Regions from separate parts of the Janthinobacterium sp. SUN120 genome, predicted to be linked through region 2. Evidence: predicted binding sites of a transcription regulator. Region 2 holds the regulator's gene; the other holds the start of a gene.
The links. Region 2 encodes sigma-54, which starts transcription at its own class of promoters, with help from an activator protein. Its sites were predicted from a motif close to TGGCANGNAANCTGCTTT; they were not measured.
Positions count from the first base shown of each region.

Region 1: a site for sigma-54 is predicted at 3,216-3,233, ahead of pedF (cytochrome c-550 PedF). Genes of this name have one in related genera too.

Region 1 covers NZ_JAPUBW010000009.1:3,529-9,416, reverse strand. Annotated here, with positions in the region: gene O0879_RS28370 (TonB-dependent receptor) at 1-1,776, shown strand, start outside; gene O0879_RS28365 (transporter substrate-binding domain-containing protein) at 1,836-2,669, opposite strand; gene pedF (cytochrome c-550 PedF) at 2,695-3,180, opposite strand; gene rtcA (RNA 3'-terminal phosphate cyclase) at 3,311-4,330, opposite strand; gene O0879_RS28350 (RtcB family protein) at 4,336-5,571, opposite strand; gene O0879_RS28345 (RNA-binding protein) at 5,843-5,888, opposite strand, start outside.
Region 2 covers NZ_JAPUBW010000006.1:189,755-195,642, reverse strand. Annotated here, with positions in the region: gene O0879_RS25355 (HAD hydrolase family protein) at 1-43, shown strand, start outside; gene lptC (LPS export ABC transporter periplasmic protein LptC) at 86-697, shown strand; gene lptA (lipopolysaccharide transport periplasmic protein LptA) at 723-1,304, shown strand; gene lptB (LPS export ABC transporter ATP-binding protein) at 1,304-2,059, shown strand; gene O0879_RS25335 (RNA polymerase factor sigma-54) at 2,064-3,542, shown strand; gene raiA (ribosome-associated translation inhibitor RaiA) at 3,612-3,974, shown strand; gene O0879_RS25325 (enoyl-CoA hydratase/isomerase family protein) at 4,103-5,188, shown strand; gene rapZ (RNase adapter RapZ) at 5,189-5,888, opposite strand, start outside.

The sequences.
Region 1 (5,888 bases), on a different contig from region 2:
GATGGCATTCCCGCCAGCATGCCGGACGGCCAGGGCCAGGCCGCCACTTTCAATCTCGATACGGCCGAGCGTATCGAAGTGCTGCGCGGACCGTTTTCTGCCATCTACGGCAACCATTCGGGCGGCGTGATCCAGCTGTTTTCCAAGGATGGACAAAATCCCCCTTCCGTCGAGCTGAATGTGACGGGCGGCAGCTACGGCACCAGCAAGGTAGACTTGACGGCGCAGGGTCAGGCGGGCGGCATCGGCTACGTGCTCGACGGCTCGCGCTTCCGCACGGACGGCTTCCGCGACCACAGCGCCGCCACGCGCGAACAAGCGTTCGGCAAGATCACCGTCAAGCCCACCGCGGACAGCAAGCTGACCATCGTCGCCAACAGCCTGCATCAAGGCAACACGCAAGATCCCCTGGGCGTCACCTGGCCCACGTTTGCCGCCAACCCGCGCGCCGGCGAAATCGACACGACGGACACGCAGAACCCGAAACGCACCCTGGCCGAGCGCTACAACACGCGCAAGAGCATCGATCACCAGCAGATCGGCGCCACTTATGAACAGTCGTTCGGCGATGACCGACTGCACGTGATGGTGTATGGCGGCAACCGCGACGTGATCCAGTACCAGGCGTTTACCAAGGGATTCCAGGCGCCGCCTAGCCATTCGGGCGGCGTGGTCGATTTCCAGCGCCAATTCTATGGCATCGACACCAACTGGCTGCACGTGAACCAGCTGGCCGGAGGCAAGCTGAGCACGACTATCGGCATCGACTATGGCCGCTCCAGCGACGACCGCACCGGCTATGAAAATTTCATTGGCAATAGCTTTGGCGTAAAAGGCAAGCTGCGCCGCGACGAGCAGAATGTCGTCTCCAGCCTCGATCCGTATATCCAGGCGGAATGGCAAGGCGGCCCGTGGCTGCTCAGCGCAGGTGTGCGCTACAGCAAGATGAAAGTGGCTGTCGACGACCATTTCCTCAGCAACGGCAACGATAGCGGCAGCCTGGAGTTCAGCCACACGACGCCCGTGCTGGGCCTGCTGTATAAACTGACGCCGAACGTCAACGTCTACGCCAGCGCCGCGCGCGGTTTCGAGGCCCCAACCTTGAACGAACTGTTTTACTCGGGCACGGGCGGCGGCTTCAATTTCAACTTGAAGCCGGCCACCAGCACCAACCTGGAAGCGGGTATCAAGGCCAGGATCGCCAACAACACGCACGTGAATGCGGCCTTGTTCCAGATCAAGACCAACGACGAACTGGTGGTCGACAAGTCCAGCGGCGGGCGCACCAGCTATCGCAATGCGGGTAAAACCTTGCGCCAGGGCATGGAAGTGTCGCTGGATTCGAACCTGCCATACGGCTTCACGACCAAAGTGGCGCTGACCAGCCTGCATGCCGTGTATGACCAGGCATTTGGCGGCGTGCGCGAAGGCAGCCGCTTGCCGGGTGTACCCAGCGCTAACCTGTTCGCTGAACTGGCCTGGAAAGATACGTTCGACCGTTTTGGCGCAGCGCTGGAAAGCGTGGCCAGCAACCAGGTCTACGCGGAAGACAGCAACATCGAAAAACCGGCGCCCGGCTACACGGTATTCAATGCGCGCGTCAACGCCAGGCAAAACGTGGGCAATTGGCGCTTCAAGGAGTTTGCCCGCCTGAACAATCTTTTCGACAAGACCTACGTGGGTTCCGTCATCGTTGGCGATAGCAACAAGCGCTACTATGAAGCGGCGCCGGGACGTAATTGGTTGCTGGGCGTTAGCGCCCAATATAGTTTCTAAAACTAAAAAGCCCGCGCCTCTTCCGATGCGCGGGCTTTATTGTCATTCAACATGGCCTGCTACGGCCGTGCTTCCTTCACGCCATATTTCTCGAAGATGGCTTTCAATTCGCCGCTGGCAGCCATCTCATTCATGGCTGCCTGCAGCAACTTGCCCACGTCGAGCTGCTGGCGGCTGACGGCCAGGCCCACGGCCCAGCCCGCACGCGGCAGGCGAGCAAACGCCACTTCGCTCATGGGGAAAGCGGGATCGCTTTTCAGCACCGATTCGATTTCCGAACGGTTGGCCAGCACGGCGTCGAGCTTGCCCGCCTGCAATTGCTGCAAGGCTTCGGCGGCCGTATCGAAGATGCGTACGTCGTCGCGGTACTTGCCATTGTCTTCGCCCAGCATCAGCATGGCCGCGATCGACACCTTTTCCACGCCGATGCGCTTGCCGGCCAGCGAGGCGACGCCATCGAATTGCGGCACGGCTTGCGCACTGCGCGCCAGGCGCACGGTTTCCACATAGTATGGCGCGAAGATCTCGACCTTGTCGTTGTCCGCCATCAACTTCTTGTCGACCGGCACATGCAACATCACATCGGCGGGGCCGTAACCGAGGTAATGTCCCTTCCACACCATATTGCGCAAATCGTCGTTGAGGTTTTCGCCGGCGGGAAATGGCAACAAGCTCAGTTTCAGCCCCAGCTTTTTCGCCAGCGCTTCGGCAATATCGATATCGATGCCCGTACCCTTGTCGGAAAACGGCGCGAATTCGTTGTACACAGCCACTTTCAGGCTGCCCGACTGCTGCACCTTTTGCCAGTCGGCGCGCGCCGGCGCGGCGGCGCACAGCGCCAGGCAAGCGAGCAAGATCATCGCGCGCGCGCCCCGGAATTGAAATGAACGCATGGGACTCCTTCGTGATCAGTTCGACTTAATTCGATTCGCGGCGCGTTTCCAGATAGGTCTTGATGGCCCACATGGCTTCCTGGTTGAACACGCCTTCGAACGGCGGCATGTACACGGCCCCATTGCGCACTTTACCGTGGCGGATGGTGGTCAGGTAGTAATTGTCCGTTTCCTTGTAGCACGCCTGTTTCTTTGTCTCATTCTTGATACCGAAACAATCGCGGTCCAGCTGGCGCAAGTCCGGCGCGATGCCGCCCGAGATGGCTTCGATGCCGTGGCAGCGGGCGCAATTCTGGTTGTAGGCCGAGGTGCCCACTGTCAAGGCCAGTTTGTTGCCCCGATACGGGTTTTGCTCGAGCCATTTGTCGCCCACCTTGGGCAAGCCCGTGGTGTCGACGCCTTGCGGCGTGACATTGCCGTGCGCATAGGCATGCGGCAAGGTCAGCAGGGAAGTGAGGGCAACGGCGCCGGCCGCCGCCACGCCGAGCAGGGTACGAATGGAATAGGTCATGCTGGTCTCCTTGGTTTTTTAGTCAATACCAAAGAAGAGCAAATGCCATGCCATGCACATATGCCCCACATCCGGCCGGCCATGTATCAATTTGGAACAGCTGCAACACGTGGTTGTGTCACCACGCGCCTCAGGCGGCGGCCACCGTGCAGATGCTGCCGCGCGCCTGCTGCTCGAAAGTGATACGCACGGGCAAAAATCGGGCAATCACCTCCGCATTCGTCAGCGCATGCTGCGACACCTTGTTGCAGCTGAAGGTACCGCCGCCCGCCAGCGCCATGGGCAGCAAGAGCTGGTCGGCCAGATGCTCGCCGACGGCCGCGTCCGTCTTGAGATAGGCGCGCACCTCGTTCAACAGGCGCTTGGCCACGGACTCGGCCAGCAAGGACTTTTCGCCGAACGAAGTAAACACTTCCGTGACATGCTCATGCTCCAGGGTCAGCAGCAGGACGTTGCCCGGCCCCTGCTCCGCCGGCAAGCCGACGAGGCGCAGTTGCTTGCCGCTCCAGCCCATGCCGCTGGCGACACGCTCGAGCTCGCGCTGCGCCACCTGCACATGCACGCCCGCCACCACGCTTTCCGCATACCCCGCCTTCCGTTCGCCGCGCTGCAGCAGTTGAATCGGCTGCAAGCGCCGGCACGGTTGCACGGTGGCCGTCACCTCGCCGCCGCCCGCAGGATGAAAGCCGTAGCGTTGCAGCGCGATCTCCACCTCGGCGCCCATCTGCTGCAGGATGCGGCCATACGCGCGCTGCAAAAAATGCACGGGCGGTGCCATGGCATTGTGCGTGCCGCCAGTGACGCGCACGGTGGATGGCCCATCCGCATGCAGCAGGGCCGGCAGCAAGGTTTGCAGCACCAGGGTGCAGCTGCCGGCGCTGCCGATGGCAAAGCGGTAATCGCCGCCGCGCAGGGGGCCGGGAACGAATTCCAGGCTCGACGCGCGCAGCGCCACCGGCGTCGTGCGCGCCCCGCAAATGGCGGTTGCCGCCTGCACGGCCAGCAGATGCTGGCGCAGCAAGCCGGGCTTTTCCCGCCCCGCGCGAATGTTAATCAGGCGAAACGGTTGCCCCGTGATCATCGACAGGCTCAGCGCCGAACGCAAAATCTGTCCGCCGCCTTCGCCTTGCGCTCCATCTATTTCTATCATCTCTCTTATCCTTTGACGCAGACGACCTGCTTCAAGATATGCACGACATCGACCAGCTCGCGCTGCGCCAGCATCACCGCATCGATATCCTTGTAAGCCATCGGGATTTCATCAATGACGTTTTCATCCTTGCGGCATTCCACGCCTTCGGTGGCGCGGATCTGGTCATCCAGGTTGAAGCGCCGCTTCGCTTCCGTGCGGCTCATCGTGCGTCCCGCACCGTGGCTGCAGCTATGGAAACTCTCCGCATTGCCCTTGCCGCGCACGATAAAACTCTTCGCGCCCATGGAGCCGGGAATGATCCCCAGTTCGCCCGCACGGGCCGACACAGCACCTTTGCGCGTGATCAATACATCCTTGCCGAAGTGGTGCTCCTTCTGCACATAGTTATGGTGGCAGTTGACGGCCTCCACGTGCGTCTGGAACGGTTTATGGATGACCGTGCGCACGGCGGCGATCAGGTTCTGCATCATCACTTCGCGGTTGTTGCGGGCGAAACGCTGGGCCCAGCCCACCGCTTCCACGTAATCATCGTAATGCTGCGTTCCCTCGGCCAGGTAAGCCAAATCCTGGTCGGGCAGGTTGATGAAGTGGGTGCGCATATCCTGCTTGGCCAGTTCGATGAAATGGGTGCCGATGGCATTGCCCACGCCGCGCGAACCGGAATGCAGCATGAACCATACGGAACCCTGCTCGTCGAGGCACACTTCGACGAAGTGGTTGCCGCTACCCAAGGTTCCCAGGTGGCGGTAATTGTTCGTATTTTTCAGCTTTGGCGTTTTCAGGCAGATCGCATCGAATTCATCCTTCAATTGCAGCCACGCGGCATCGACCACCGAGGGCGGCGTATGCCAGGAACCTTCGTCGCGACCGCGGTGGCCGCGCGTCTTCGGCGACATCCCGTGCGGAATGGCGCGTTCGATGGCGCTGCGCAGCGGTCCCAGGTTATCGGGCAGATCGTTCGCCGTCAGCGTGGTTTTCGCCGCCATCATGCCGCAGCCGATATCCACGCCCACGGCCGCCGGAATCACGGCGCCCAGGGTGGGAATCACGCTGCCGATGGTCGACCCCTTACCCAGGTGGACGTCGGGCATGACGGCGATATGCTTGTAAATGAACGGCAGGGTCGCCGTGTTGCGCAATTGTTTTTTAGCCGCTTCTTCGACAGGCACGCCACGCGTCCACATTTTCACTGGACGGCTGCCTTCGGTATGCAGGACTTCGTATTCTTCGTTTTTCATCGCTATCTCTTCTTCTATTGTATAGGGGGTGATGACCAGGGTTGGTGAAACAGTTGCCGACGCATCGGCCCAGGATGTAGTTCCACCGGCATTCATCAGTACGACAACCCGACAAGGGGGGACAGGATTTCTGGCAGACGCACTGCGCCTGCCAGGCCGGTCTGACGCGGCTGATCGATGTAATCCTGTCGGCATTCGGGGTACTACGGCGCATGACAAGCGTGGACAGGACGCCTGTTATGTAGTCCTGTCCGCATTCATGCGCTTTGCTTCAACAACCTGGTGCTGCGATATCGATGGCGGCGATTTCTCCCACC
Region 2 (5,888 bases):
CCAGGACAACTATGCGCGCGTCATGGCGCCGTTCCTGGAGTGAGGCGCGCCGCCTCGCCAGTGACCTTTGAAAGAGTGAAGCCCTATGCGTAAGCCAGGAGGCGCCCATCGCTGGCGCATGATTTTTACCGTGCTGGGCGCGGTTGTCGTCGCGCTGGGCAGCTTTTGGCTGCTCGAGGTGATGAACAAGAATGGCCAGGACATTACGGCCAGCAAGCATCTGGATGAACCTGACTATTTCATCACCAATTTCAGCCTGGTGCGCATGGATTTGACGGGCAAGCCCAGCTATATCGTGTCGGGCACCAAGCTCACGCATTATCCGCTGGACGACTCGTCCGATATCGACCAGCCCTTCGTGCGCAAGCTCACGCCAGGCATGCCGCCGATGAACATGAATGCGGAACTGGCGCATATCGACCAGGATAATACCCGGCTGCAACTGCACCGCAAGGTCGTGATCGACCGCGTGGCCAGTCCGAAGGCGCAGAACCTGACGGTCAAGACGGAAGCGCTGACGGTGTTCCCGGACGAGGAAAGAATGGAAACGGATGTGCCTGTCGATATCCTGACGGGCGCCTCGCGCATCAATGGCGTCGGCATGAAGGCGAATAACGCCACCGGCGTCGTGGAAGTGCAGAATGCGCTGCGCATGGTCCTCCCGCCGAAACCGCGCCCGGCCGCGGCGGCAAAATGACAGAATGAAACAAGGAAACCATATTATGAAGAACATCTTGCTGTTGACCGTATTTTCGCTGGCCATCATGGGCGTGGCGCATGCCGAGAAGGCCGATTCCGAGAAGGAAGCCGTCATCACGGCACGCAGCGGCCACGTCGATGACATCAAGCAGGTGCGCACCCTGACGGGTGACGTCGTGCTGGTCAAGGGTACCCTGACCATGAAGGCGGGCCGGGCCCTGATCACGGAAGACCCGCAAGGCTACCAGTTCATCACCTTCTGGGCCGATCCCGGCAAGCTCGCGACCTTCCGCCAGAAGCGCGATGGCGCGGGCGACCTGTGGGTCGAAGGCGAAGCGGAGCGCGTGGAATACGACAACAAGACGGAAGTGGTGAAACTGTTTTCCAGAGCCAAGCTGACGCGCCTGGAAGGGGCGAAAGTCACCGATGTGGCCAACGGCGCCTTCATCTCGTATGACAGCCGCAAGGAAGAATTTGCGATGGAAAATTCCAACAGCGGCACCAGCACCGCCGATGGCGGCAGCGTGCGCATGGTGATCCAGCCGAAGACCAAGGCGCCGGCAGCGGAGAAAGCGCCGGCCACGCCCGCGCCAGGAAAGAAATAATGGAAAATACACGTTGCGGCAGCACCCTGATCGTTCGCGGGCTGCAAAAAACCTATGGCAAGCGGCAAGTCGTGCATGATGTCTCGCTGCAAGTCGAATGCGGCGAAGTGGTGGGCTTGCTGGGCCCGAACGGCGCCGGCAAGACCACCTCGTTCTACATGATCGTCGGCCTGGTGCCGTCCGATGGCGGCAGCATCGATATCAGCGGCGTGGATATCTCCAGCCTGCCGATCCACCGCCGCGCACAGATGGGCCTGTCCTACCTGCCGCAGGAAGCGTCCGTCTTCCGCAAGCTGACGGTGGAAGACAATATCCGCGCCGTGCTGGAAATCCAGACCGTCGAAGGCCGTCCGCTGACGAAGGCCGAGATCGAGGAACGGCTGGATAAATTGCTGGCCGACCTGCAGATTGAAAAGCTGCGCGAGAACCAGGCGCTGTCCCTGTCCGGTGGCGAACGCCGCCGCGTGGAAATCGCCCGCGCGCTGGCCACCGATCCCCGTTTCGTGCTGCTCGACGAGCCGTTCGCCGGCGTCGATCCGATCGCCGTGATCGAGATCCAGCGCATCGTGCGTTTCTTGAAGGAGCGCAATATCGGCGTGCTGATTACCGATCATAATGTGCGTGAGACGCTGGGTATTTGCGACCGCGCCTACATCATCAACCAGGGCTCGGTGCTGGCGTCGGGACGCCCCGACGACATCATTGCGAACGAGTCGGTACGCCGGGTCTATCTGGGCGAACACTTCCGCATGTAAGCCAATGAAACAATCATTGCAGCTGCGCACTTCGCAGCACCTGGCACTGACGCCGCAGTTGCAGCAATCGATACGCCTGTTGCAATTGTCTACCCTGGAATTGCACCAGGAATTAGAGCAATTGCTGACGGACAATCCCTTGCTCGAACGCCTCGACGATCCGCTCGACCGTTCGCTGCGCCTGCTGTCCGACGGGGCCTTGAGCTCCACGGCCGCACCGGCCGAAGGGCCGCCCCAGCCACCAGGCCAGGAGGCGCCCGCAGCGCCGGCCGAAGCGGAAGCGTTTGACGGCGAGGGTGGCGACAGCCCGGCCGCCGCGGATGGCGGCGACAGCGACTGGAGCGAGGCGAGCCGGGGCAAGGCGCCCGACGACGAAGATTCGCGTCCGCAATTGGAGGCTCATCACTGCACGCTGCGCGAACACCTGATGGAGCAGATGCGCGTGACGGTGCTCGAATTGCGCGACCGCGCGCTGGTCGAGCTGATCATCGACGCGCTCGACGACAATGGCTACCTGGAAGAGTCGCTCGACGACATCCTGGCGCGCCTGCCGGAAGAGCTGGAAATCGACGCCGACGAGATGCGCACGGCCTTGTCGCTGCTGCAAAGTTTCGATCCGCCGGGCGTGGGCGCGCGCAACGCGTCCGAATGCCTGGCCCTGCAAATCAAGCGCTTGCCGCACATCGCCATGGTGACGCGGCGCATGGCCCTCGTGATCGTGGAAAAGCACCTGGCCTGGTTTGCCCAGCGCGATTTCAACAAGCTGAAAAAAGCCCTCGATTGCGACGATGAAGACTTGCGCGAAGCGCAGACGGTGATTCGCCAGTGCAATCCGCATCCGGGCGCCGTGTTCGCCTCGGACGTCTCCGATTACGTGGTGCCCGACGTCGTCGTCAAGCGCGCGCGCAATGGCTGGCAAGTCACCCTGAACAACGACGTCATGCCGCGCCTGCGCGTCAACGCCATGTACGCCAACTTGCTCAAGCAGGGCAAGGGGGAGGGCGCCATGGGCGCACAGTTGCAGGAAGCCAAGTGGCTGATCAAGAATATGCGCCAGCGCTTCGACACGATCCTGCGTGTGGCGCAGGCGATAGTAGAAAGACAAAAGAACTTTTTCTCGCATGGGGCCGTTGCCATGCGCCCCCTTGTGCTCCGTGAAATAGCTGATACACTGGGTTTACACGAGAGTACTATCTCGCGGGTAACAACTCAAAAGTACATGCTGACCCCGCACGGCATGTTCGAGTTGAAATATTTCTTTGGTAGCCACGTCGCCACCGAAGCGGGGGGCGAAGCGTCATCGACGGCGATACGGGCATTGATCGTGCAACTGACAGGAGCAGAAGACCCTAAAAATCCTTTATCCGACAGTAAGATTGCGGACATGCTGGGGGAACAAGGCATGGTGATTGCGCGACGTACTGTTGCCAAATACCGGGAAGCATTAAAAATTCCGCCAGTGAGCCTGCGTAAGTGTTTGTAAGTTTTTTTCGGTTCCTCTGCGGGCCGGATAGGATGGACCGCACGAACCCGATCATCTTTAGGAGTGTGTATGAATCTCACCATCAGCGGACATCATCTCGAAGTGACACCAGCCATCCGTGAATACGTACAAACGAAGCTGGAGCGCGTGAAACGTCATTTCGATCAAGTCATCGATATCGCCGTGATTCTGACCGTGGATAACCTCAAAGAGAAAGAAAAACGTCAAAAGGCTGAAGTCAACCTGCGTTTGAGCGGCAAGACTGTCTATGTGGAAAGCTTGGCGCACGACCTGTACGCCGCGATCGATACCCTGATCGACAAGCTCGATAGGCAAGTGATGAAATACAAAACCAAAGTGCAAGGGCACGGTAAAGAGGCGATCAAGCATCTGCCAGACAACTCCGAGGAAGAAGCCGTCGTCGCCGTCTAAGGCCACCCGCTTCCAGCAGTTGTGATCAACTAAGGGCGCACATTGCGCCCTTTTTTGCGCCCAGCGGAACGCAATGTTCCCCGCGCAGGTATTAGAATATTCGCACTTTCACTTCTTTCTAGCCTGCCATGAGCGACTTCGTCCAGACTTCCATCCGCAACCGCACCGGGCACATCGTGCTCGACCGTCCGAAAGCCTTGAATTCCCTGTCGCTGGAGATGGTGCGCGCCCTGAGCGCGGCCCTGCTGGCCTGGCGCGACGATCCGCAGGTGGACGCCGTCGTGATCCGCTCCAGCAGCGATAAGGCCCTGTGCGCCGGTGGCGACATCCGTTTCTTTTACGATGCGGGTCTGGCCACGCCGCAAGGCGGCAGCGCCCTGCTGGAAGATTTCTTTACGGAAGAATATGCTTTAAATCATTTAATTCATTTCTACCCGAAACCGTATATCGCCGTGATGGATGGCGTGGTGATGGGCGGCGGCATGGGTGTGGCGCAAGCCGGGCCAGGCAACCGCTTGCGCATCGTGACGGGCCGCACGCGCATGGCCATGCCGGAAGTCAATATCGGCCTGTTTCCGGACGTGGGCGGCAGTTATTTCCTGTCCCGCCTGGCCGGCCAGCTGGGCCTGTACCTGGGCTTGACGGGCTTGACGATCAACGCGGCCGACGCCCTGTACACGGGCCTGGCCGATGTCTACCTGCCCGAAGCGCAGATGGGGGCGCTGCTGGACCTGTTTGAATCGACGCCGGGCGAGGCCTTGCCTGTGGCCATCAAGGCGCTGGCGGCACCATTCCAGGCCGAGGCAGGCGTTTCTCCCCTGGCCACGGCGCGCGCGGCGCTGGACCGCCATTTCAGCGCGGGTTCGGTGGCGGCCATCATGGCTTCGCTGGCGCAGGACGACAGTGCGTTCGCCACCAAGGCGCTGGCGGCCATGCGCCTGCGTTCGCCCTTGATGATGTCGGTGACCCTGGAGTTGCTGCAGCGGGGCGCCCACCTGGGCGTGGCCGATTGCCTGCGCCTGGAGCGCACAGTCGTGCGCCACAATTTCGAACATGGCGAAGTGCTCGAGGGCGTGCGCGCGCTGGTGGTCGACAAGGACAATGCCCCCCGCTGGAATCCCGCCAGCCTGGACGAAGTCGACGCGGCCATGGTGGCGCGCTTCTTTGCGCCCGTCTGGCCGGCTGCGGCGCATCCGCTGCGCCACCTCGATTAACTAGCTGCGCTCGCGGTGGCGTAGAACCACGCGCTCGTTGGGTCCGAAATATTGCGCCAGCCGCTCCGCCATGTACACGGAGCGGTGCTGGCCGCCCGTGCAGCCGAGGGCTACCGTCAGGTAGCTGCGGTTGTCGGACTTGAATGATGGCAACCATTTCTCGATGAAGGCGCGGATGTCGGCCAGCAGTTCCAGCGCGCTGGGCTGCGCGTCGAGGAAGGCGATCACGGGTGCGTCGCGTCCATCGAGGGGGCGCAAGGCCAGGTCGTAATAGGGATTCGGCAAGGCCCGCACGTCGAAGACGAAATCGGCATCCAGCGGCACGCCCAGCTTGAAGGCGAACGATTCGAAGAACAGGGTCAGCGGCGCGCGTTCGGAGGCGACGATATCCTTGATCCAGGCACGCAGCTTGTTGGCGCTCAGTTCCGACGTGTCGATCACATGGCCCAGCTGTTCGATGGTCGACAGGCGTTCGCGCTCTTCCGAAATGCACTCGATCAGGGTGCGGCGGCTGGCCGGATTCTGGTTCGGACGCAATTCGTGCGACAGCGGATGGCTGCGCCGTGTTTCCGAGAAGCGGGCCACCAGCGAATGCGTGGTGGCTGTCAGGAACATGACCTTGACGTCGTGCCCCTGGTCGCGCAGCAGGGCCACATTGTGCGGCAGGCTGGTCAGCGACTCGGCGCTGCGCGCATCGACG